Regions from separate parts of the Arthrobacter sp. KBS0702 genome, predicted to be linked through region 1. Evidence: riboswitches for the same ligand, from Rfam matches in the RefSeq annotation. Region 1 holds a riboswitch; each other region holds the start of a gene.
What was found. A riboswitch is a leader RNA that binds a small molecule or an ion and turns the genes downstream of it on or off. The one in region 1 is predicted to bind cyclic di-AMP.
Positions count from the first base shown of each region.

Region 2: it holds a riboswitch for cyclic di-AMP, as region 1 does, so the genes downstream of both, FFF93_RS02540 (hypothetical protein) here and FFF93_RS09270 (NlpC/P60 family protein) in region 1, are expected to answer to the same signal.
Region 3: it holds a riboswitch for cyclic di-AMP, as region 1 does, so the genes downstream of both, FFF93_RS03380 (M23 family metallopeptidase) here and FFF93_RS09270 (NlpC/P60 family protein) in region 1, are expected to answer to the same signal.

Region 1 is NZ_CP042172.1:2,019,182-2,026,267, forward strand. Features, by position in the region: gene FFF93_RS09265 (dihydrofolate reductase family protein) at 100-657, shown strand; gene FFF93_RS09270 (NlpC/P60 family protein) at 743-1,489, opposite strand; cyclic di-AMP (ydaO/yuaA leader) riboswitch at 1,494-1,687, opposite strand; gene FFF93_RS09275 (hypothetical protein) at 1,859-2,113, shown strand; gene FFF93_RS09280 (hypothetical protein) at 2,110-3,006, opposite strand; gene FFF93_RS09285 (DNA alkylation repair protein) at 3,063-3,731, opposite strand; gene FFF93_RS09290 (anti-sigma factor) at 3,770-4,627, opposite strand; gene FFF93_RS09295 (RNA polymerase sigma factor) at 4,614-5,183, opposite strand; gene FFF93_RS09300 (DUF4397 domain-containing protein) at 5,344-6,045, opposite strand; gene FFF93_RS09305 (glycoside hydrolase family 16 protein) at 6,396-7,086, shown strand, end outside.
Region 2 is NZ_CP042172.1:531,632-538,717, reverse strand. Features, by position in the region: gene FFF93_RS16880 (hypothetical protein) at 1-37, opposite strand, end outside; gene FFF93_RS02565 (histidine phosphatase family protein) at 153-680, opposite strand; gene FFF93_RS02560 (dodecin family protein) at 734-937, opposite strand; gene FFF93_RS02555 (winged helix-turn-helix domain-containing protein) at 1,281-2,153, opposite strand; gene FFF93_RS02550 (response regulator transcription factor) at 2,759-3,499, shown strand; gene FFF93_RS02545 (ATP-binding protein) at 3,503-5,110, shown strand; cyclic di-AMP (ydaO/yuaA leader) riboswitch at 5,219-5,405, shown strand; gene FFF93_RS02540 (hypothetical protein) at 5,405-6,133, shown strand; gene FFF93_RS02535 (glyoxalase superfamily protein) at 6,254-6,631, opposite strand; gene upp (uracil phosphoribosyltransferase) at 6,681-7,086, opposite strand, start outside.
Region 3 is NZ_CP042172.1:712,402-719,487, forward strand. Features, by position in the region: gene serC (phosphoserine transaminase) at 1-1,076, opposite strand, end outside; gene FFF93_RS03375 (metal-dependent transcriptional regulator) at 1,373-2,068, shown strand; cyclic di-AMP (ydaO/yuaA leader) riboswitch at 2,189-2,430, shown strand; gene FFF93_RS03380 (M23 family metallopeptidase) at 2,435-3,256, shown strand; cyclic di-AMP (ydaO/yuaA leader) riboswitch at 3,369-3,562, shown strand; gene FFF93_RS03385 (NlpC/P60 family protein) at 3,826-4,566, shown strand; gene FFF93_RS03390 (HNH endonuclease) at 4,799-5,299, shown strand; gene FFF93_RS03395 (molybdenum cofactor guanylyltransferase) at 5,349-6,026, shown strand; gene FFF93_RS17015 (DUF6457 domain-containing protein) at 6,010-6,297, shown strand; gene FFF93_RS03400 (molybdopterin molybdotransferase MoeA) at 6,294-7,086, shown strand, end outside.

The DNA of each region.
Region 1 (7,086 bases):
CGCGGACCAAACCGGCGCCATGTTGCCGATTGGGCTGCGGAAACTACCCTTCCTCCGAACCGTTTCCCCCACCGGGCATTCCGCGCGTAGGCTCGGCCCATGCGGAAGATCATCCTTGCCCTGCAGGTCTCCCTGGACGGGTATATGGAAGGCCCCAACCGGGACATTGACTGGCACCTGGTGGACGACGAACTCCACGGCCACTTCAACGAGGAGCTCCGCACCATGGGTGCCTTCCTCGACGGCCGCATCACCTATGAGCTGATGGCCGCCTACTGGCCGACAGCGGACCGGGACCCCTCCAGCACGCCGGCCGAGGCCGAGTTCGCGGGGATCTGGCGGGAGATGCCCAAGATCGTCTACTCCAAAACCCTGGAGCGCGCCGATTGGAACACAACAGTGGCGCGCGAGGTCGTCGTCGAGGAGGTGCTGGAACTAAAGGCGCAGGCAGGCGGCGACCTGGCCTTGGGCGGCGCCCAACTGGCAGACAGCTTCCGCCGGCTCGGACTCATCGACGAATACTGGATCTACATCCATCCGGTGCTGCTGGGGCGCGGCACACCGCTCTTCAAGCCCTCGGACAGCCGGACCGCGCTCACACTCGCCGAAACGAGGACGTTCGGCAACGGTGTGCTCCGGCTCCGCTACACCAGCTGAGCCGCACCGTACACGCGAAGGCCGGTGGCCGGCTGTCGTGGGGACAACCGGCCACCGGCCTTCGGGAGCAGTGCTTACGAGGTGACTACGCCCCGGCGCGGACGAAGGTCACGCCGCCGGTGGCCGTGAGCCAGGACAGCGGGTGCGAGATCGTCTGGTTGGATCCGTTCATGCCGCCGCTGATCGCCTGGCCGTTGCCGGCGTAGATGGCGACGTGGCCGGACTGGACGATCATGTCGCCGGGCTGCGGGTCGGCCACAACCTTGCCGTAGTTCATGAACTGCTGGGGACCCAGGTCACCAACCGGGATGCCGGCAGCGCCAAGGGCCTTCTCGACCATGGCAGTGCAGTCCTGGGTGATGCCGATCTGGCTATAGGCGGCCGAGAGCATCGCGGCGTTGATTCCGCCGGCCGCCGGGGCCGGGGCAACGGCTGCCTGGACGGTGATCTTCGGCGCGGCCGGCGCCTGAGCGACGGCGGGCGCGGCGGGCGCAGCGGGCGCGACCGGCGCAGCGACGGGCTTGGGCTGCTCGATCACCGGTGCCGGCGTGGTTGCCACCGCCGGGCGGTCGAAGCTGATCTGCACGGCGGAATCAGCAGTCACCGGTGCGGAGACCTTGCTCGCGACGTCGACGGAGGATGCGGGGGCGGTGTCGCGTTCTGCGGGTGCGGCGGCCGCGTTGGCAGCCATGCCGCTCGTCAGGACGAGGCCGGAGGCGGCCATAATAACTGCGGCCTGGCGGCCCACTGTGCCTGGCTTAACCGAAAATGCCGAGGTCCGTCCGGCAGGGGCGTCGGAACGATGGCGCGCAGCAGTAGTGCTTGAAGTCATGTTTGTAGCCTCTCCCAATGCCTGCGAGGTGAGCTGTCGGATTCGGATGGGAGACACCCGGCCGCGGACCCGCCAGAGCGGGCTATGCGGCTTCACCCCAAGACCTGCCGGAAAGGCAAGTCAAAAGTGGTTTCCCCGTCTCTGCCAGAAGGTTGCATTCGGATCCCGGGCCGCGGCAGAGTTAGGCAATCGGCCCGGAAGCGCCCGTATCGGAAACAAACAGGCACCCATCCACGGTAACGGTACCCGGCGGTAATGTCACATTCAGGTAACGACAGGGTGTCCGGGCGCGGAATTTTGCCTAGGGTGCCGGCAGCCGCAACGCATAGGATGAGGTCAGCCAGCATTCCTCAAACGGAGGGCCCCGATATGACCAGGCACTGTGTCGCCATCTGCCAGCTAAGCGATCAGCCGCAGGAAGACTTCGACGTCAACACGGAGCTATTGGTTCTCGAGGGCGGGGAAATCCACGTGGCGACGTGGGACGCCGAACCGCGCGACGGCGGATTCGACGTCCACGTGCTGAATGATCGGGTGGATGCACTCGGATTTATGGTGGTGACCGACTGGCAGTTCCTCGATGGCAAGGCGTACGCCGTGGTGGAGCGCCGGACGGAGCCTTAGGGAAGCCTGCCGAGGACCTGGTTGACCACGTCCGCGCCCTGCCGGGCCGCGGCGTCGAAGTCGAGCGTGTCCGCAGCATTGCCGTTGACGCTCTGGCGGCAAATGACGTCAACGCCGGCCTTTGTCCCGCCCACGTAGATTGCACCGACCCGTACCGGTCCGGACGTGAGTTGGGATACCGCGAAGGATTGAGCCGCTGAAACCTGGCCGGGCAGCCGGGCGATGTCCATCTGGGGTTTGGCCCCCAGCAGCGAGACCTCCCGGACGGTGCCGCAGGCGCTGTAGGCTTCGAGCCGCTGCCGGAATTCGGAGGGTCCCCCAGCAGACGCGGGATGAACGGCGCTCACGGAACGATAGGTCCCGGTCATTTTCATCGCGTTCTGGTCCTCCGGGGTGGAAGGAACCAGCAGTCCGCTGGCCAGGGTGCCATTGGCAGCGTTAAACATGAGGTAACTCTCGAATAGCTCGCACTGGCCCGGACGGATGCCACGCTTTGGATCAGAGATGTCCTGGTAATCGCCCCTTGCCCCGGAGGCGAGCGCCCGGGGATCGTCGACGCGCAGTTCCCCGGCACCTTGGAGCTTCACGCCTTGCAGCAGCGACTGGAGCTGGGCGTCCGAATAGTCCTGGCCGCCGCCCGTCGTCGGATTCATTGCCGGGGTGCTCTCCGGGCCGGCGCCGGACCCTGCGGTGCCGGAGCCTGCAGTCCCGGTGCCTGCCGCCTGGGACGCTTCCGTTGAGCCTGCGGCCGCGGTGCTGCTACCGGTCGAAGGGACGCCGACGGTCGGCGGGCCCGTCCCCGGCCCGCCCGCGCACGCGGCCAGCACGAGCGCTGCCGCCGCGGCGGCGGCACTGAACGTCAAGGCCCGGCGGTTCCCCTGGAATGTCTTCACGGCCTCAGTGTGGCGCCGGGCCGAGTCGGTGCACGAGGGCACTTAGGCCCGCTCGGCTACAGCCGCAGCCCCGGGCGATTCTTGCCCACGTCCGCAAGCACCCGGTGCACCGCTTCGCGGACCAGGCCACCACCGCCGTCCTGGGTCCCGACGGCGGTGTCCGCCGCAGTGCCAGGACCGTGGGCCAGTGTTCCCTTGGCTTGCCGCGCAAAGCCCTCCCAGTCGCCGCCCCCGGCACGGAGTCCGCGCAGCGGCGCCAGCAGGGCTGAGCGGCGCAGCCAAGGGTCTGGGTCCTGCAGCCACCGTTCCAGGACGGCCTCCGCCCGGCTCCGGCTGAGGCCGTCAAGGCCGGCGATGAGCGGCCCGACGACGTCGACGGCCAGCGGATCTGCCAGCTCGCGAAGGCGCGCGGTGCGCAGGAAGCCCTCGATCCGGGTCAGGTCCGAGTTGTCCAATTCAGCGAGGCGGGACTGCAGCAGGACAACGGCGGCGAGACGGCGTTCGAAGACGGGCACCGCCCACAATTCCGAGCTCAGCGCCGTGATCCCGTCGCGGCCGAGGTGCCGGTAGCGTCGGAGCGCATCCCGGACCGCGCCCCGGACGGCACCGACTGATGCACCATAGGACCCGAGTTCCGGACCGAAGCGGGCCTGCGCCTCCTCGGCCCGCTGCCAGGAACTCTCCCGCTGCAGCGCCGCGTCAATGAAGTCACCGGCCTCGCTCATGGTCCCATTCTGTCGCAGCCGGGGCCGCTGCCGGGAGATCACCCCTGCGCGGCGAACTTTCCGCGTGCGATGCTCTCGGCAGAATGGGCCGGATTCCCGTCGTAGGGCTCATTGGAGATATCCAACACCGGGTAGTCCGCCAGGTTCAGTCTCCCCGGCAGGACGAAGGACCGGGTCCCCTGGCCCAAGACCCCCAGGCTGACCATTTTGGACAGGTCGGCGGATCCCACCCAGACCTCGCGGAAGCCCGTAAGTTTCTCCTCCGGAAGGCTGATGACCAGCTGCCGGGAGCCGTCGGGAAGATCCTCCACCCGGGCGCTTCCACTGGCCGAGTGTCCGGCCAGCGGAGCGAGTGCAGTCTGGGCGATGACGACAGCGGTGGGCCGGGACGGGCTGGGTGCGGCCACCGGCGGCGCACCGGGGCCGAGGATGGTCAGGGCTGTCCAGGCCCCGGCAGCGCCAAGCAGGATTCCGGCGGCGGCACCGAGGAGCCATGGTCCCCGTTGCGGGAAGCTACCGCCACCTTGGCGGCCGCCTCGTTGCCGCCGGGCGCTCGGCCGGGATCCGGGGTCAGCCAGGATATCCCCGCCAGGCGCAGCGGGGTCTGCGGGCCCGGCGCCCTCGGCCGCAGGACCGGGGGCAGGACCGCCGAGTGGGTCGCCGGCCAGGGACGGGGAGAGCCCCAGGGCCGCATGAATGGCGGCCCAGTTGTGGCTGGCGGGCGCTTCCAGTTCGACGTGCTCGGGATTGACGGTAGCGACGAACACGGTATGTTGCAGCGCCTCAAGCGTCGAGGAGCATGCGGCGCAGCCGGCCAGGTGGCGAGCTTCCGACTCGGTAGCCGGCCGTTCGCCGAGCGCCAGCAAGTCAAGGAGATCGTCGTCAAGATGATCCATGTTCCACCTCCAGCCGTGACCGCAACCGGGCGAGACTGCGGCGGATATGACTCTTGACCGTGCCGAGTGGAAGGTTGAGCCGGGACGAGATCTGGTCGTGGGTCAGGTCTTCGAAGAATGCCAACCGCATGATGGCAGTTTGCGGGTGTCCCAGTCGCTCGAGCTCGTCTTCCAGCGTGAAGCGGTCCGCCAGTGCGTCGGCGTTCGGCCGGTCGGCGCCGGGCTGCGGGTCGTTGACCAGGCGCAGGGCGGCACGTTCAACGTCCCGCCGGCGGGACCGGGCGGACAAAGCATCGGAGATGGCGTTGCGGGTGATCCCGATCAGCCAGGCGGGCAGACGTGATGCCTCGGGGCGATAGCTGGTCCGCGATTTCCAGGCGCGAATGAAGACCTCCTGGGTGACGTCGTCGGCGGCGCCATGCTCGCGCAGCGCTCTCAGCGCCAGCGTGTGAATGAGGGGCCCCAGTCTGCGATATGCCTCAGCGAGCGCCCGTTCCTCGCCCGCGGCGAAGGCGTGGTCAATGGCAACGTTCCATTCACGATCGGCAGCCTCCATCAGGTGCTCCTTAGAGCGGGAATGAGACCCGTGGAACGCCATTATTCCCCCGGACCGCCCACCCTGCAATGGAGCCGGGCCGGAACAAGCGGCTGGCGGGGCCGCGATCGCAGCGGTCCCGCCACCCGGTTGGCGCTCAGTCAGCACCATGCTGGAACCCTTAGTCGTCGTGCCTTGACGACTTCACCACCTGCACGGCAACGCCAAGATTGTTGTCGGACAGGCTGCCCCACGCATAGACGATCGTGTTCTTGCCCTTGCTGACCTTCACGTCCGCGGGGCCAATCAGGGCCTCTGTGCTGCCCGCCGCCGCCACCGAGGCTGAGATGGTGCCCGCCTTGAGTGTGAGCTTCTTCTCGTGCGGGTTCTCGAGGCCCCTGATCACGGCTTTCCCACCGGCAAGGACGTCGACGGCGGGGGCTGCGGCTACGTGCCGGACCGTCAGTTTGCCCTTGCCATCGGGGCTTGCCGAGGTGTCGTTCTTGAAGAGGGTGGCCGTGGGCTTTCCGTCCGCCGTCAGGTGCGCAACGGCTGTGTAGTCCCGGCCTTCTTTCAGGTCAACTTCAACGGGTCCGATCACGGGGTTGTCGGCGCTCGTGGCATCCGCGCCCGTGATGGCGATCTTGTGCTCTCCCTCGCGGATGTCCAGCGGACCGGCCAGGCTTCCCGGCGTGAAGTTGTCCAGCGTCAGCTTTCCGTCCACCCAGACGTCCACGGTGAGTCCCGGGACGCCGTGGAGCACCGAGAGTTTCGCGGTGTCGTGGTCGTGGTGCTTCGCATTTGCCTGCGCGGGGGCAGCGAAGGTCAGTCCGGCCAGCAGCGTCAGCGCGCCGGCAGCTGCTGAGAGTGATTTCGTGTGCATGTGGAGCTCCTCATTGAGGCCCGAATGCGGGCGTTTTCGCTTACACCCTTACTACCGGCCGCGCCCCTGCCCCGGATGCAGCTGGCGGCACTTTAATTTCCGGCCCGCACGCGCCGCGGTTACGGACGGCGTTTTGCAAACAAAGGTCACGATCGAGTAACGTTGGCGGCTGGCCCGAGGGCCAGGCCCGAATGCAGGGCCCCGGATGCCCGCTTTTGCCGGGCACCGCCGCGCCGGCTGGCGCCTGCTCACCCTGTCCGCCCGGCGGGGCTGAAAGAGGTTGCAAGACTTTCCCCACCGGGTCGATCGCGCCGATCGCTTGCGCCAATTCAATATCCCGGAGGGGTCACTTGTTCAAGAAAATTGCCATCACCGTTACCCTCGGTGCCTTATCGCTGACCGGATGCAGTGCCGCGTCCACAACCGGTCCCACCGGGCCGAGCACGGCTGCCAGCCCGACGTCGTCCTCCCGGGCAGCCGCCCCGGCGTCGACGCCGGCCACGTCTTCCGCGCCCGCTCCCGCCGCGACCACCGCCACCGCAGCGCCGGCCGCTCCGCCCGCAGCCGCACCTCCCGGCCCCAACACTGCCCCCACGGCGCCGGCGGCAGCACCCGCGGCGCCGGCGTCACCCGCGGTCCCCCCGGCCCCGGCGGCACCCGCGGGCAACGGAGCCCAGGCCGCCGCCGCCTTCGGGTGGGGTCCAGTACTGGCCGGCGACGAGTTCTCCTACACCGGTGCTCCGGACGCCACGAAGTGGGGCGTCTTCAACGGCACCGGCCATGCAGGCAAGGGCGTCCGCAGCCCCCAGGCCTGGTCGGTGGCCAACGGTGTCGCCACGGTCACCGGAGATGCGGCAGGAACCACCGGCGGGATGTCGGCAAAGTTCGGCCAGCAAAAGTACGGCCGCTGGGAAACCCGTATGAGGACCAACGCCCGTGACCCCGAATACCACCCGGTGCTGCTGCTGTGGCCGAACAACAACACTTCGCCCAACTGTGCCGAGGTGGATTACGCCGAAGGCACCTCAAACACGGCTGCCA
Region 2 (7,086 bases), 1.5 Mb from region 1:
TGCCGACGATGATCCCTACGAGCTGTCCTGAATCCACGGTGATCCACCTTTTCCCTCGGTCACTAAGAAAACACCGGCAGTAAAAGCAATAACAGCATCAGTAAACAACACAATCAGCGTGCTGACCATCAATCCGGCGCCGCGCTGGCCTGCTACTTCGCCCGCGGCACCTTGAAGTGCGTCAGCCGGGCGTCCTGGCCGTCGAGCTCGGCCCACGACTTCTCCGTCTCGAAGACGGTCAGGCCGCTGGTGGGGTAACGCGTGGCTGCGTCCATGTAGGCGTCATGGTTGGAGTCCCGGGAGGCCAGGTGCATGGCAAGATCCTGCACGCCGGGCATATGGGAGATCACCATCAGTGTCGTGACCGTGTCCGGGACATGGTTGATGACCGCGAGCATGCGCAGGGCGGAGGCTCCGTAGAGGCCGTCCTCGAGTTTCGGCGTCGGGGCTTTGTCTCCCAGTTCACTGCACACCCAGGTGCAGGTCTGCCTGGTCCGCAGGGCGCTGGAGCACAGGATGAAGTCGGGAACCACGCCGTGTTTAAGGAGCCATTTCCCCGCCAGCGGCGCCTCGCGGTGTCCTCGCTCTTCGAGCGGCCGTTCATGGTCGGCGACGCCGCCCGGCCAGTCCGCCTTGGCGTGCCGCATGAGCACCAGCCGTTTGATGTGATGCGCGCTCATGGCTCAATCCTAGTGCGGCTGGTTTCGCCACGGGCGCGCATCACGAGGGTGCCTCAGTCGTCCAGGACGAAGGTCACCTCAAGCACCACGTGCCAGGCCACGACGGCGCCGTCGCTGATTTCGACCTTCTGCTCCTTCACCCAGGCCCCGGTGACGTTGCGCAGGGTCTTGTTGGCCCGCTCGACGCCCTCCTTGATGGCGGCATCAAACGAGGTTTTGGAGTTGGAGCTCAGGGTAGTAATACGTGCAACAGACATGTTTCCTCCCAATAGTCGGCTCGACGGGACCGAGACTACGCCGAAGCCCCCAAACGCAACAGAGTCCAAAAGCCGCCGCCTCACCAGCGGCGGCTTCGCCGGATTTGGGGCCGTGCCCGCTTCGCGGTGCCCGCCACGCCGCGGCCCCAAAATCCGGCCTCGCCGCCTCAGCCGCGGAGCCCCGCGTAGTAGCGTTCCGGCGGCAGGGGCGCTACAGCGCAGCGGCACATCCCGAGAGCGCCGTTGTTGCGCGAGGAACGAGCGCAGGCGCCGAGGGATCTTGCCGCGAAAGCGAAAGCGCCCGCCCCCAAACAAGGGACAGGCGCTTTGCGGAAAGCTAAGGCTAGATGGAGTACTCCGGAGCGGCCCAGACAACGACCTCGGGGTGCTCGTAGAACCGGTAGCCCTGGCCGCGCACGGTCCGCACGGTGTTGGCGAGGCGGCCGAGCTTGGAGCGCAGCCGGCGGATGTGGACGTCGATGGTGCGCTCATTGGGAACCTCTTCGGCATTGCGCCACAGGCCCTCGAGCAGTTCGTCGCGGCCCACGGTGCGCGTGCCGTTCTCGACGAGGTAGTTGAGGAGCTCGAATTCCTTGAACGTCAGGTTCAGGGACTCGCCGTCGAGCGCCACTTCACGGCGCGCGAGGTCGATCAGCACACCGGACGGACGGGGGTCCTGCGGCTGCTGCAGCCGCGCGTTGTCGGCCCGCTGGCGGGCGCCGGCGGTCGGGTCGCCGAAGGTTGACCGGACGACGTCGAGCGCGGAACCCGGGGCAGACGCCGGGGCGACGGCGACGGCGGCGTAGCTTTCGGCTCCGGCGACGAGCGACTGGGCGTAGGCACGGATTTCCTGGGCCAGCTTGGCAATGGAGGTGCCGGCGGCGGCCGCGGTTTCCTCATCGATGCCCATGTAGAGCACAAAGCCGCGGGCCACGTTGTCGTTGGGCACGGGGCGGACCGGGCTGCCGTTGCCCGGGGCGATCACCGGAGTCGGCGCGGTGGCCGGCGAGGACTCGGCGGCGGGGACGGCGCGCAACTGGCCGTAGGAGTTGGGGTTGAAGCCCTGGGCGGCGTAACCGGGGGCGGGGAAGCTGCTGCCGCCTCCCGCGGGGCCGTAACTCGGACGGCCGCCAAAGCCCTGGCGGAGGCCGGATGCCTGGCCGGCCTTGTTGGCGTTACGGACGGAGATGTGGACGTATCCGGATGCAACTGACATGGAATGCTTACCTCAATGTGAATGGCCGTCATCGCGGCTCGAATGCTAGATCCCCGCAATGAGAACTGGGGAGGGGCGCCCGACGCTGGGCTGGGGGCGAATGCCTAGAAACGTTCTGGGGTGTAGAAGTTAGGCGTGCATTCGACAACAACGCATCTCGGTACCAGCTGGTGCGCTGATCCAGGAAGCTGCGGCTGCAGGTGCTGTTGAGTTCTTGTTCACATTTGAAGTGTGCAACGTAACAATGAGAACTAGCAAGTAACAATGGACCTCAAAGTCCGCATTGTGAGACAAAAAGGGCGATTGTAGCGCAAGTCACAATTCTGGCCAGTCAACGAAGCATGCTTCGTTTTTGTCCCCCGAGTGGTCAGCCAAGGGAAGTTGTCGAATATTGTTCGCCGAGCCCCTCCGTCGGCCGGAAATCGTTCACGGTAAGCCCGCGCGGCAAAATCACGGGGCCCGGAGTCCGCCGCCGCCGCCGTCCCAGCGGGCGGACACCCGCAGAACCCGGCCGGCGAGTTGATCCAGCTCGCTAAGCTGTGATTCACAGCTGGCGCACAGGATCCCCAAAGCCATCCCCTACTGCCGGATTGGAGAGTTGTCCCATGGCCACCTCGCACTCCATGACCAACAACCTGCCCACCCTTACGCACCCGGACGGGTCTCCCATCCGCGCTTTGGTGGTGGACGACGAACCGAGCCTCTCGGAACTCATGAGCATGGGGCTGCGGATGGCCGGCTGGTCCGTGGCGGTGGCGGCGGACGGCCCGGCAGCGCTGAAAGTCGCCAAGGAGTTCCGGCCGGACGTGCTGGTTCTGGACGTTATGCTCCCCGGCTTCGACGGCGTCGAATTGCTGGGCCGGATCCGGGCCTTCGCGCCGGAGGTTCCCGCCTTGTTCCTGACCGCCAAGGACGCCATCCAGGACCGGATCACCGGCCTGGCAGCGGGCGGCGACGACTACGTGACCAAGCCGTTCAGCATGGAAGAGGTCCTGTTGCGGCTGCACCGGCTGGTCCAGCGCTCCGGCGTCGCGGCCATGGACACCGCCGAGCTTGTGGTTGGGGACCTCGTCCTCAACGTGGACACCCGGGAAGTGACCCGTGCCGGCGAAGAACTCCACCTCACCGCGACCCAGTTCGAGCTGCTGCGCTACCTGATGGAAAACCCGAAACGCGTGGTCAGCAAGGCGCAGATCCTGGACCGCGTCTGGGACTACGATTTCGGCGGCCAGGCCAACATCGTGGAGCTCTACATCTCCTACCTCCGCAAGAAGGTCGACGCGGTCCACCCGCCGATGATCCATACCGTGCGCGGGGCCGGGTACGTCCTGAAACCGGCGGACTAGTCCGTGGCAGCCCCCGAGCGTGACCCCTCCGCCCCCGGCCGGGACTGGCGCAGCCCCTCAACCTGGCACCTGCGCACGCGCCTGGTCCTGCTCGCCATGGCTCTGCTCGTCGCGATCTGCGGCGCCGTCGGCCTGGTCAGCTACGCCTCGATGAATCTCTTCCTGACGAAGCAACTGGACTCCCAGCTGGACCAGGCCTCCGAGCGGGCGCGGGAGTTCGGCCGGCCCGGCAGCGGGGACGGGCGCCGGGACCCGCTTGAAGCGCGCGGCCAGGCCGTGGGCACCCTCAACGCCCGGATCCACAACGACGACGTCACCAGTGCCGGCTTCCTGGCCGAGGATGCCAGCCGGAAAGCCCTCTCCGCCGACGACGCCGACGTCCTGCTCGCGCTCACTCCCGACGAACCGGCAGTTGACCGGACCCTGTCCAGCGGCGCCTACCGTCTCGTCGCCGCGCAGACCCCGTATGGCGACGTGATCGTCACGGGCCTGCCCCTGAAGGAGAAGCAAGACACCCTGGCCTCGCTGGTGTGGACCATGGTGCTGGTCTCCGCCGGCGGTCTGGTCGTGATCGGATTGGCCGGGACGGCACTGATCCGGCGGACCATGAAACCGCTGGAGCACCTTTCAGAGGTGGCCACCAAAGTCTCCCGCCTCCCGCTCGACGCCGGCGAGGTCGCCCTCGCGGTGCGCGTGCCGCCGTCGGCCGCCAATCCCGGCACCGAGGTGGGCAGCGTGGGCTACGCCTTGAACCAGATGCTGGATAACGTCTCCAGCGCGCTTGAGTCGCGCCAGCAGAGCGAGATGAAGGTGCGCCAGTTCGTTGCCGACGCCTCGCATGAGCTGCGGACCCCGCTGACGGCCATCCGCGGCTACACGGAACTGATGCGCATGACAGAGCATTTCACCCCGGACGGCGAGAAATCCCTCGCCCGGGTGCAGAGCCAGTCGGAACGGATGACGACCCTCGTGGAGGACCTGCTCCTGCTGGCCCGCCTCGACGAGGGCCAGCCGCTGAAGTTCAGCGACGTGGATCTCTCCCAGCTCGCAATCGAGACGGTCAGCGACGAGAAGGTCATGGCCCCGGACCGCCTCTGGAAACTGGAACTCGCCGAGGAGCCCGTAGTGGTGCGGGGCGACGCTGCCCAGTTGCACCAGGTGCTGGCGAACCTGCTTTCCAACGCCCGCAAGCACACCGAACCGGGAACGACCGTGACTACAGCGGTGAAACGCACCAATGACGGCACCGCCATCGTCACGGTGACGGACAACGGCACCGGAATTGCCCCCGAATTCGTGGACCGGGTGTTCCGCCGCTTTGCCCGGGCAGACGCGTCCCGCCGGAACCCCGTCGGAACCGCGGCGCCGGCCGCAGTGCCATCCCGGGCGGGATCCCAGGCACCGCCGCCCGCCATGGCGCAGGCGCGCGCGGGCTCCCCCGCCACCTCCACCTCCCCTGTTCCGGCGGCGACGGCGGAAGGCACCAGCGGTCTGGGGCTGTCGATTGTGCAGGCGATTGTCGAGGCCCATGGCGGCACCGTCTACGTCACGTCCAGGCCCGGCCGCACGCAGTTCGCCGTCCGCCTCCCCGAGGCGGCTCCGGCGGCCTAGGAGAGGCAAGCCGCCACGCGGTTGAACGAGTCCTCCGTTACCTAAATGTGACATCCAAAGGAAAGTCCGGTACCGTTTTTAGGGTGCGGCCATCGATCTGGCCGCATATCCGGATTGACGCCAAACTCTGCCGCTTCCCGGATTCCGATGGATTAGGCAGAGACGGGGGACCCAGAGTTCCCGGGCATCTGCATCCATGCACCCTTGGGGTTAAGCCGCCACGTCGAGATTCCGTGCGGCCGGATTTTTGCATCCGAACCCGACAGCTAACTCCGTAGGCGTTGAGAGGCAAACATGACTGATTTCAAGGTACCCATGCGCCCAGAAGGCGCTAAACAGGCATCCGAAGCCGCGATCGCGCGCCACCGCGCCGAGCCGGCGAAGCGCACGACACTGTCCCGGGTTGGCGCCCGTGCGGGCTCCAAGGGCAAGCGCGCCGCCGTCGTGGCAACTGCCCTCGCGGTACTGCTGGGCGCAGGCGCCGCGGGCCAGGCCTCCAGCACGACGGCCCACACGGCAGACGCGTCCAAGGAATCGTCGCTGCAGAAGTTGGAGTTCGAACAGGTCGGCAGCAACGCCCCCGCGTCCCCCTCCACCGGCACCGTCGAAGCCAAGGCGGCGGAAGTCAAGCCCGCCGAAGCCCCGGCACCGCCGGCACCGCCTGCGCCGGTCGCCCCAGCCGCCGCCCCCGCCCCGGTGCAGCCGGTCGCCGTCGACGATCCGGCCGGCGCGCAGGCCTATGCCGCCGCACAGTTGCCCGTCCATGGCTGGGCTCCCAGCGAGATGCAGTGCCTGCAGAAGCTGTGGACCAGGGAGTCCGACTGGAAGACCACCGCCACGAACCCCAGCAGCGGCGCCTACGGCGTGGTCCAGGCCCTGCCGGCCGAGAAGATGGCAAGCGCCGGCGCGGACTACCGGACCAACTACCGGACCCAGATCAACTGGGGCCTGAAGTACGTGCAGGACCGGTACGGCTCGCCCTGCGGCGCGCTGAACTTCCACTACGCGAACAACTGGTACTAAACAGCCGCCACACGGGCCCCTGCCCGGCGAATTGTGAGGCCCTGGATTCACTGAATCCGGGGCCTCACGTGCGCCGGAAACCCGGCGGTCCGGCCGCCCGGGTTCGCCCGCCCCGGGCGGCTAGCCGTTCGGACGGCCCGGGATGTATTGCACCGCCCACTTGTTGCCGTCAGGGTCGGAGAAGTGGACGAAGTGGCCCCAGTCGTGGACGTCGATGTCGCTGACGTCCACGCCGTTGTCCTTAAGCTGCTTGTGGGCGGCCTCAATGTCGTTGACCACCAGCTGCAGGCCCGGGGCGGTGCCGGGCGGGGCATCGTTGAGGCCCTCGCCGATCGCAATCGAGCACCCGGAACCCGGCGGTGTCAGCTGGACGAACCGGATGCCTTCCGTGGGCCGTTCGTCGTAGTCGGCGTTGAAGCCCACCTTGTTGACGTAAAAATCCTTGGCGCGGTCCACATCGGACACCGGGACAAATACGAGTTCGAGTTTCCAGTCCATGGGCACAGGCTAGTCCCGGACGCCGGCCGCCGGAACCCCGGGGTGGCGCCTAGCCCGCGATGCCGTACAGGCGGTCGCCGGCGTCGCCCAGGCCGGGGACGATGTAGGACTTCTCGTTGAGCTTCTCGTCGATCGAGGCCAGCACGATCGTCACGTTGGCTTCCGAAAGCTCTTCCTCCAGCTTGGCCAGGCCCTCCGGCGCGGCGAGCAGGCAGATGCACGTGACGTCCGAGGCGCCGCGTTTGAACAGGAACTTGATGGCTTCGCGCAGGGTGCCGCCTGTCGCCAGCATGGGGTCCAGGACGAAGATCTGGCGGTCCGTCAGGTCCTCGGGGAGGCGCTCGGCGTAGGTGATGATGTCCAAGGTCTCTTCGTCGCGGGCCATGCCCAGGAAGCCGACCTCGGCCGTGGGGACCAGCTTGGTCATGCCTTCGAGCATGCCGAGTCCGGCGCGC
Region 3 (7,086 bases), 1.3 Mb from region 1:
TCGTCGGGCTCGATCGCCACGAAGGTGGCGATGCGCAGCTGGTTTCGGCCCAGCTTGCGGTACGGCTCGGTATCCACGATGCCATTGGCGCGCAGGACCTTGGCGACGGCCGAGGCATCAATGGAGTCATCGAAGTCGATCGTGGCGATCACGTTGGAGCGGTCCTCCGCCCGGGCCACGAAAGGCGTGGCATAGGAGGAGGCCTCGGCCCAGCGGTAGATGCGGCCGGCCGAGTCGGCGGTCCGTGCGGCGGCGAAGTCGAGGCCGCCGCTGGCGTTGAGCCACTGCACCTGCGCATCGAGGGTCACCAGGGTGGCCAGCGCCGGAGTGTTGTAGGTCTGGTTCAGCCGTGAATTGTCGATGGCGGTCTGCAGATCCAGGAAATCCGGGATCCAGCGGCCGCTGGCCTTGATCCGGGCGGCGCGCTCCAGCGCTGCCGGGGAAAACAGGCCCAGCCACAGTCCGCCGTCGGACGCGAAGTTCTTCTGCGGGGCGAAGTAGTACACATCCGCCTCGGCGACGTCGACATCCAGGCCGCCGGCCGCGGACGTGGCGTCGACCAGTACGAGCGAGCCCTCGTCCGCCCCCGGCACGCGCCGCACCGGCGCGGCAACGCCGGTGGAGGTCTCGTTCTGCGGCCAGGCGTAGGCGTCGACGCCGGCCTCGGCCCGGGCCTCGGGGCGGGTGCCGGGCTCGGAGGTGATGACCGAGGATTCGGCCAGGAACGGCGCCTTATTGGTGGCCGCGGCGAACTTCGAGCCGAACTCGCCGAAGGACAGGTGCTGTGCCTTGTTCTCTACGAGGCCGAAGCTGGCAATGTCCCAGAACGCCGTGGACCCGCCGACGCCGAGGATAACCTCGTAGCCTTCGGGGGCCCGGAAGAAGTCGCTGAGGCCGGTGCGCACCGAACCCACGAGGTTCTTGACCGGAGCCTGGCGGTGCGAGGTGCCCAGCAGCGTCGCCGACGCCGCGGACAGGGCCTGGATTTGCTCCGGCCTGACCTTCGACGGGCCGGCGCCAAACCGGCCGTCCTTGGGCAGGAGGTTCGCGGGGATGGTGATGCGGGTGTCGCTCACAGTGGCTCCAATTGTCGGCTGGGTGCGTGGCGTGGCCCGGGCGGATCGTGCGTGGGCTGCGGCCGGGGACCTGCCCTTATTCTGCCCGACGGTCCCGGGCAGGCGGGAAAAACGTCCGTCATAGTCCGGTCATTGAGACAGGCACGGTGGGGCGGCGCCGTCGGGGTCCGGGATTATCCGGAGTAATTCAAAATAGGCTAGGCTGTGCGGTGACGTACGGCGGATCTCGCCGGGGCGCATCCCGGACGCGGTACGGTGGGAATGACGCAAGGACGGCGCTCGAGGAGCTGAGCTGAATGACGGATCTGATTGATACCACCGAGATGTATCTTCGGACCATCCTGGAACTTGAAGAAGAGAACATCGTCGCCCTCCGCGCCCGCATCGCCGAACGGCTCCGCCATTCCGGCCCCACCGTTTCCCAGACTGTCGGCCGCATGGAGCGGGACGGCCTGGTCGTGGTTTCCGGCGACCGGCACCTGGAGCTGACCGAAGCGGGCCGCAAGCGCGCGATCGAGGTCATGCGCAAGCACCGGCTCGCTGAGCGGCTGCTCGCCGACGTGATCGGACTCGATTGGGCCTACGTTCACGAGGAAGCCTGCCGCTGGGAACACGTGATGAGTGAACGGGTTGAGCGGCGCATTTTTGAGATGCTGGACCACCCCACCGTGTCTCCCTACGGAAACCCGATCCCGGGACTGGCAGATCTTGGCGGGCTCCCCGAATCAGGCATCGCGGACGGGGTCGTCAACCTCCTCGACGCCATGGCCGGCTACGGCGCGGACTCCCGGATCACCGTGAGCCGCCTGGCCGAGCCCATCCAGGTGGAGCCGGAACTGCTGGTCCAGCTGGACGAAGGCGGAATCCGTCCCGGCGCAAGGGTGTCGCTGGAACGAGTGGGGGAGTACATCTCGGTCCGGGTCCCGGACATTGAAGGCGCCTTGGAACTGCCTCCCGAGGTTGCAGCCCACGTCTTTGTTACTCTCGGGTAGCTCGCGCGGGGCGGGCATGCCCGGGGCCGGCCAGGGGTTGTGCACAGGCGAGATAACGAAATTATTACTGCTTGCCTTAATCCCCTATAGTTGAGCACTGGCACTGATACTAAAGCGTTATCTGATCCGAAGCCGAGCTCTGCCAGCGGATCAGTAGGCGAGTCACCTTCTGGCAGAGGCGGGGGAACCACAAGCGGCTGTTGATTCAACAGCCTTGGGGTGAAGTCCGCTAGCGGCAAGCAAACTCTACGAGGGCCTCCCTGGATGTCCCTGTGTCTGGATGCTTGCATCGGCGGACCGGGTCTTTGATCTCTCTGACCCGAATCCGACAGCTAACTTCGCAGGCTATCCAGAGAGGAACCGTACTTGACCACCCAGACCGTCAGGGGCCGCCGTCGCGCGACCGGTCCCGCTCCGGAGCCGCGCCCGGCCGCCGCCGTCGTGACCGCCGAGCGCCCGCGTGACGCGCACCGCGATGAACGCCGCGGCCGGCGCAGCGCGTTCCGCCAGATGACAGACTTCGCCGCCGTCAGCGGCGTTGGGCAGAAGGCAGGCATCGCCCTGGCGGCCACTGGACTGGTCCTCACCATCAGCGTCCCGGCCACTGGCCCGGTCATGGCCAACGACGCCGCCAAGACCGGCTCTGTGTCGGCCGCGGCCCAGCCCGAGGTCAAGGCCTCAGCGGCCCAGATCGACTTCAACCGCACGGCTATCACCACCAAGGGCGACCCGGATGGCAAGCTCAAGCAGCTGCTCAGTGCCCAGTCGGCCAGCACGATTACCAGGGCAGCCTCGGCCGGTAGCCTGGGGGCACCGCTGGACGTGATGGTGACCGCCTCGCCGTTCGGTTACCGGATCAGTCCCATCACGGGGGCCGTGGGCGAATTCCACCGCGGCCAGGACTACGCCGCCCAGTGCGGCACCCCCGTGCACGCCGCGGCCAGCGGCACCGTAACCTTTACCGGTTGGCACCCCTACGGGGGCGGCAACCGCGTCGTGATCGACCATGGCAACGGCCTGGAGACCACGTACAACCACTTGTCGTCCTCAAACGTCCGCGTGGGCCAGCAGGTTTCCCGCGGCGATGTGGTGGCGATGAGCGGAACCACCGGCGCCTCCACCGGCTGCCACCTCCACTTCGAGGTGATGGTCAACGGAGAAGTCGTTGATCCGCTGGGCTGGCTTTAGACCGACCCGAGGGACCACTCGCATTTCTGTGACACGCCGTGATCTGAATGTGACATTGAGTCCTAACTGCTGTACCGTATGAAGCACGCCAACTTCACCGAAGTTGGCGCTCTTGAGTGGATTGCCTAACTCTGCCACCGCTCAAGGTCCGTTCGCATGACATCGTCTGGCAGGGGCGGGGGAACCAATTTTGGTCTTCGCAAGAAGACCTTGGGGTTAAGTCGCAAAGCTTCCCAGGAAGCGGCGCGGCCGGGTGACTCCCATCCGAATCCGACAGCTCACCTCGTAGGCATTGGGAGAGGCTACTTTCGTGTCTTCACGCCACAATGCTGCGCGTTCTCGCGCTGGCGAGGCTCACTTGAGCCCGCTGAACTCCATGCTCCGCGCGGCCCTTGCCGGCGCCCGGACTGGATCTCACAACGCAGTTCCCGCTTTTGGCGCGTCTTCGCAGTACACCCTTCGCTAAAGAAACCCGTTTCGGGGCGATCCGGCGTACCCCCAAGATGCCGGAGCGTCCTCAGTCCCGCCTGTAAAAGCGCGGACAAAAGGATCACGAAAGAGAGAACTGAATGACTACTCGTGCAACCATTGCACGCCACCGCGCGGAGGTCACCAAGACCAACTCGCTGGCTGTCATTGCTAAGGCCGTCGGCGACAACGCCGGTGGTATGGGTCGCCAGGCCGCGGTTATCGCTGCAGCCTCCGGCCTGGTACTGACCAGCGGTATCGCAGCCAACGCTGCCGAGACCAACGTTCAGCGCGAATCGACTTCTGCTTCCGCCATGGAAGTACAGTCCACCGCACCGGCCACGATCTCCGCGGCCTCCAGCATCGCCATCTCCTACGAGAAGCCTGCTGTCACCACCGCACCGGCCCCGGTCGAGGCACCCAAGCCGGTTGTCCAGGTCAAGGAAGCTGCTGCTTCCACCGGCACCGCCGTGACGGCTTCCCTGGCCACGAAGGCTCCGGCTGCTGTCAGCGGCATGGGCGCTTCGATCGCCGCAGCTGCCTACGCGCAGATCGGCGTCTCCCAGGACTGCACCATGCTGGCGACCAACGCACTTGCCGCAGTGGGCATCAACTACCACGGCTGGCCGGCAGGTTACCTGTCCCTGGGCCGCACCGTGAGCGCCGCTGAGGCTCAGCCGGGCGACCTCGCCTACTACCAGAACGGCGGCATGGGCATGGCCCACATCGCTGTTTACGTCGGCAACGGCATGGCCGTCCACGGCGGCTGGAACGGCGGAACCACCGCGCTCTACAGCGTCAACGTAGGCTCCGGCCCGGTCTTCATCCGCGTCGGCGGCTAGGACTGAATCCCGGCGCCCGCCGGAAGCATTGTGAAGGACCCCTGCCCCGCGGCAGGGGTCCTTTGCGTTGGCGGACCCGCCGCCGGGCCGTGCCGCGCGCGCCCGGGATAAGAAAAATTCGGTAATCCGGGCTCCCGGTGTTTACTCTTGTGGTGTCGATCCATAGCCCGACCATGCACAGGGCAGCCGGCCCTCGTGCCCCTGGCGGGTGCGGCCGTGAAGAGGTATGCGGATGCGCACTCTCGTTCTGAATGCTGGATATGAACCGCTGGCGGTAGTCACCTTCCGCCGGGCGCTGGTCCTTGTGCTGACGGGGAAGGCCAGCGTGGTGGCCGAAGGCGACGATCCCGTGGTGGGCCCGCAGGACATCCTCGGCCGCCCTTCGGTGATCCTGTTGAACAGGTACATCAGGCCCCGATACAACACCATGACGGCGGTCAGCCGCAGGGGAGTGCTCCGCCGGGACAACCACCGCTGCGCCTACTGTGGCAAAGCTGCCCACACCATCGACCACGTCCAGCCCAAGTCCCGGGGCGGCGCGGATTCGTGGGAGAACCTCGTCGCCGCCTGCCTGCGCTGCAACAACGCCAAGGGGGACCATACGCCCGCGGAAATGGGCTGGAAACTCGGCTTCGTCCCGGGGCCACCGAAAGGCACCATCTGGCAGATCAAGGAACTGGAGAAGCCGACGCCGGCGTGGGACCCGTTCCTGCTCCCCGAAAAGGCGCACTGAACGGCCCACGCTTGCACTCTGTGCCGGCCGCTGCGGCTAGGCTGGGCGGGTGGAATTCGACGTCGTGATCCTCGCCGGGGGCAGGTCCTCCCGGCTCGGCGGCGTGCCCAAGGCCCAGCTGGCGGTTGACGGCGCCACCTTGCTGGAACTCACCCTCGCGGCAGTCCGTGGTGCGCGCCGGGCCGTGGTGGTCGGCCCGCAGGTGGGCGGCCTCCCGCCGGAGGTGCTGGGCTGCCGCGAGGACCCCCCGTTCGCCGGACCTGCCGCCGCAATCGCTGCCGGGCTCGACGCCCTGGCCGGGACCGGGAACAGCCCCGCCGTTCTGACCTTGGTGCTCGCCTGCGACATGCCGCGGGTCGCCGCCGCCGTCGGCACCCTGCTGGCTGCAGGCGAGGAGGGCCGCACGGGAGTCCCGGCCGGCCGCGACGGGGTCATGGCAGTTTCGTCGGACGGGCGCACCCAGCCCCTCGTCGGGCTTTATCGCACAGCCGCGCTACAACACGCCGTCGACGACGCGGCCCGGCGGAACGCCCTCGAGGGGGCTTCCGTCTTCGCCCTGCTTGCTAGTCTTGAACTGCGGAAGGTTCCGGTTCCGCCGGGTTCCACCGATGACGTGGACACCTGGGATGACGCTTCCGCGCTGGGGGTTTCAGACCCCGGCTTAGGCCGGTCCGGGACGGAGCGGCCGAATTCGACTTTGGAGGCAAACAGTGAAAAGCCAGGATGAAACGCTGGAAGACTGGTGCCGCGCGCTGCTCCAGGCCCTGGAGCTCGACGACGTCGAAATCGACATCAACGAAGTGCTGGGACTGGCTGGCGTGGCGGCGCATTCCATCGTCCGCCCCGCCGCGCCGCTGACCACCTTCATCGCGGGCTTCGCCGCCGGCCTGGCCTCGGGTTCAGGCCAGGCCCCAGACAGTGTGTCGATGCAGGCCGCCATGGGCGTGGCACGGAAACTCGCGAAGGAATACGCCGCCGCCGAGGCTCCCGGGGCATGACGCCTGAGCCGCCCGACAGCAGCGCCGGCCCCGACGATCCCCCGCCCACGCGGCATGCCGCCGCCGACGCCGCCTCGGTCCCCGACGACCGAGCCTCCGGAGATTCCGCCGAGGCTCCCCACCGGCACCTTGCACACGGCTGGCAGGAGGCGCGGCAGCTGGCCTTCGACTGCGCCACCCCCATCCCGGCCGCACCGGTGCCGCTCCGGCATGCGCTGGGTCGGACCCTGGCCGAGGACCTGAGAGCCCTGCATGACATGCCGCACTACGCCTCCTCCGCGATGGACGGCTGGGCCGTCAACGGCAGCGGCCCCTGGATCCTCGCCGAGCCCGGGCAGCGGCTGGCCCCGCACCAGGCCAGCCCGATCGTCACCGGCGGACTGATCCCGGCGGGCGCGAAAGCCGTGCTCCGGAGTGAGAGCGGCGTCATCGCCCCGGACGAGGACGGGCTGCCGGTCCTGAAACTCGGCGGCGGGGCCAAGCCCGGGGAACCGCGCAACGGCGACCACATCCGCAACGCCGCGCAGGAAGCCGCCGCCGGTGAGGTGCTCATCAAGGCTGGCGCCGTCCTTAACCCCGCGCACCTGGCCCTGGCAGCCCTCGCCGGACACGACGAGCTGCCGGTCCTAGGCAAGCCCGTGGTCCGGCTCGTGCTCACCGGCTCCGAGGTCGTCAGCAGCGGCGTCCCCGAACCGGGCGAGGTGCGGGACACCTTCGGGCCGCAGCTGGCCGCCGTCGTTGAAATGCTCGGCGGGATCTTCGCCGGTGAGGTCAAGATCGGTGACGCCG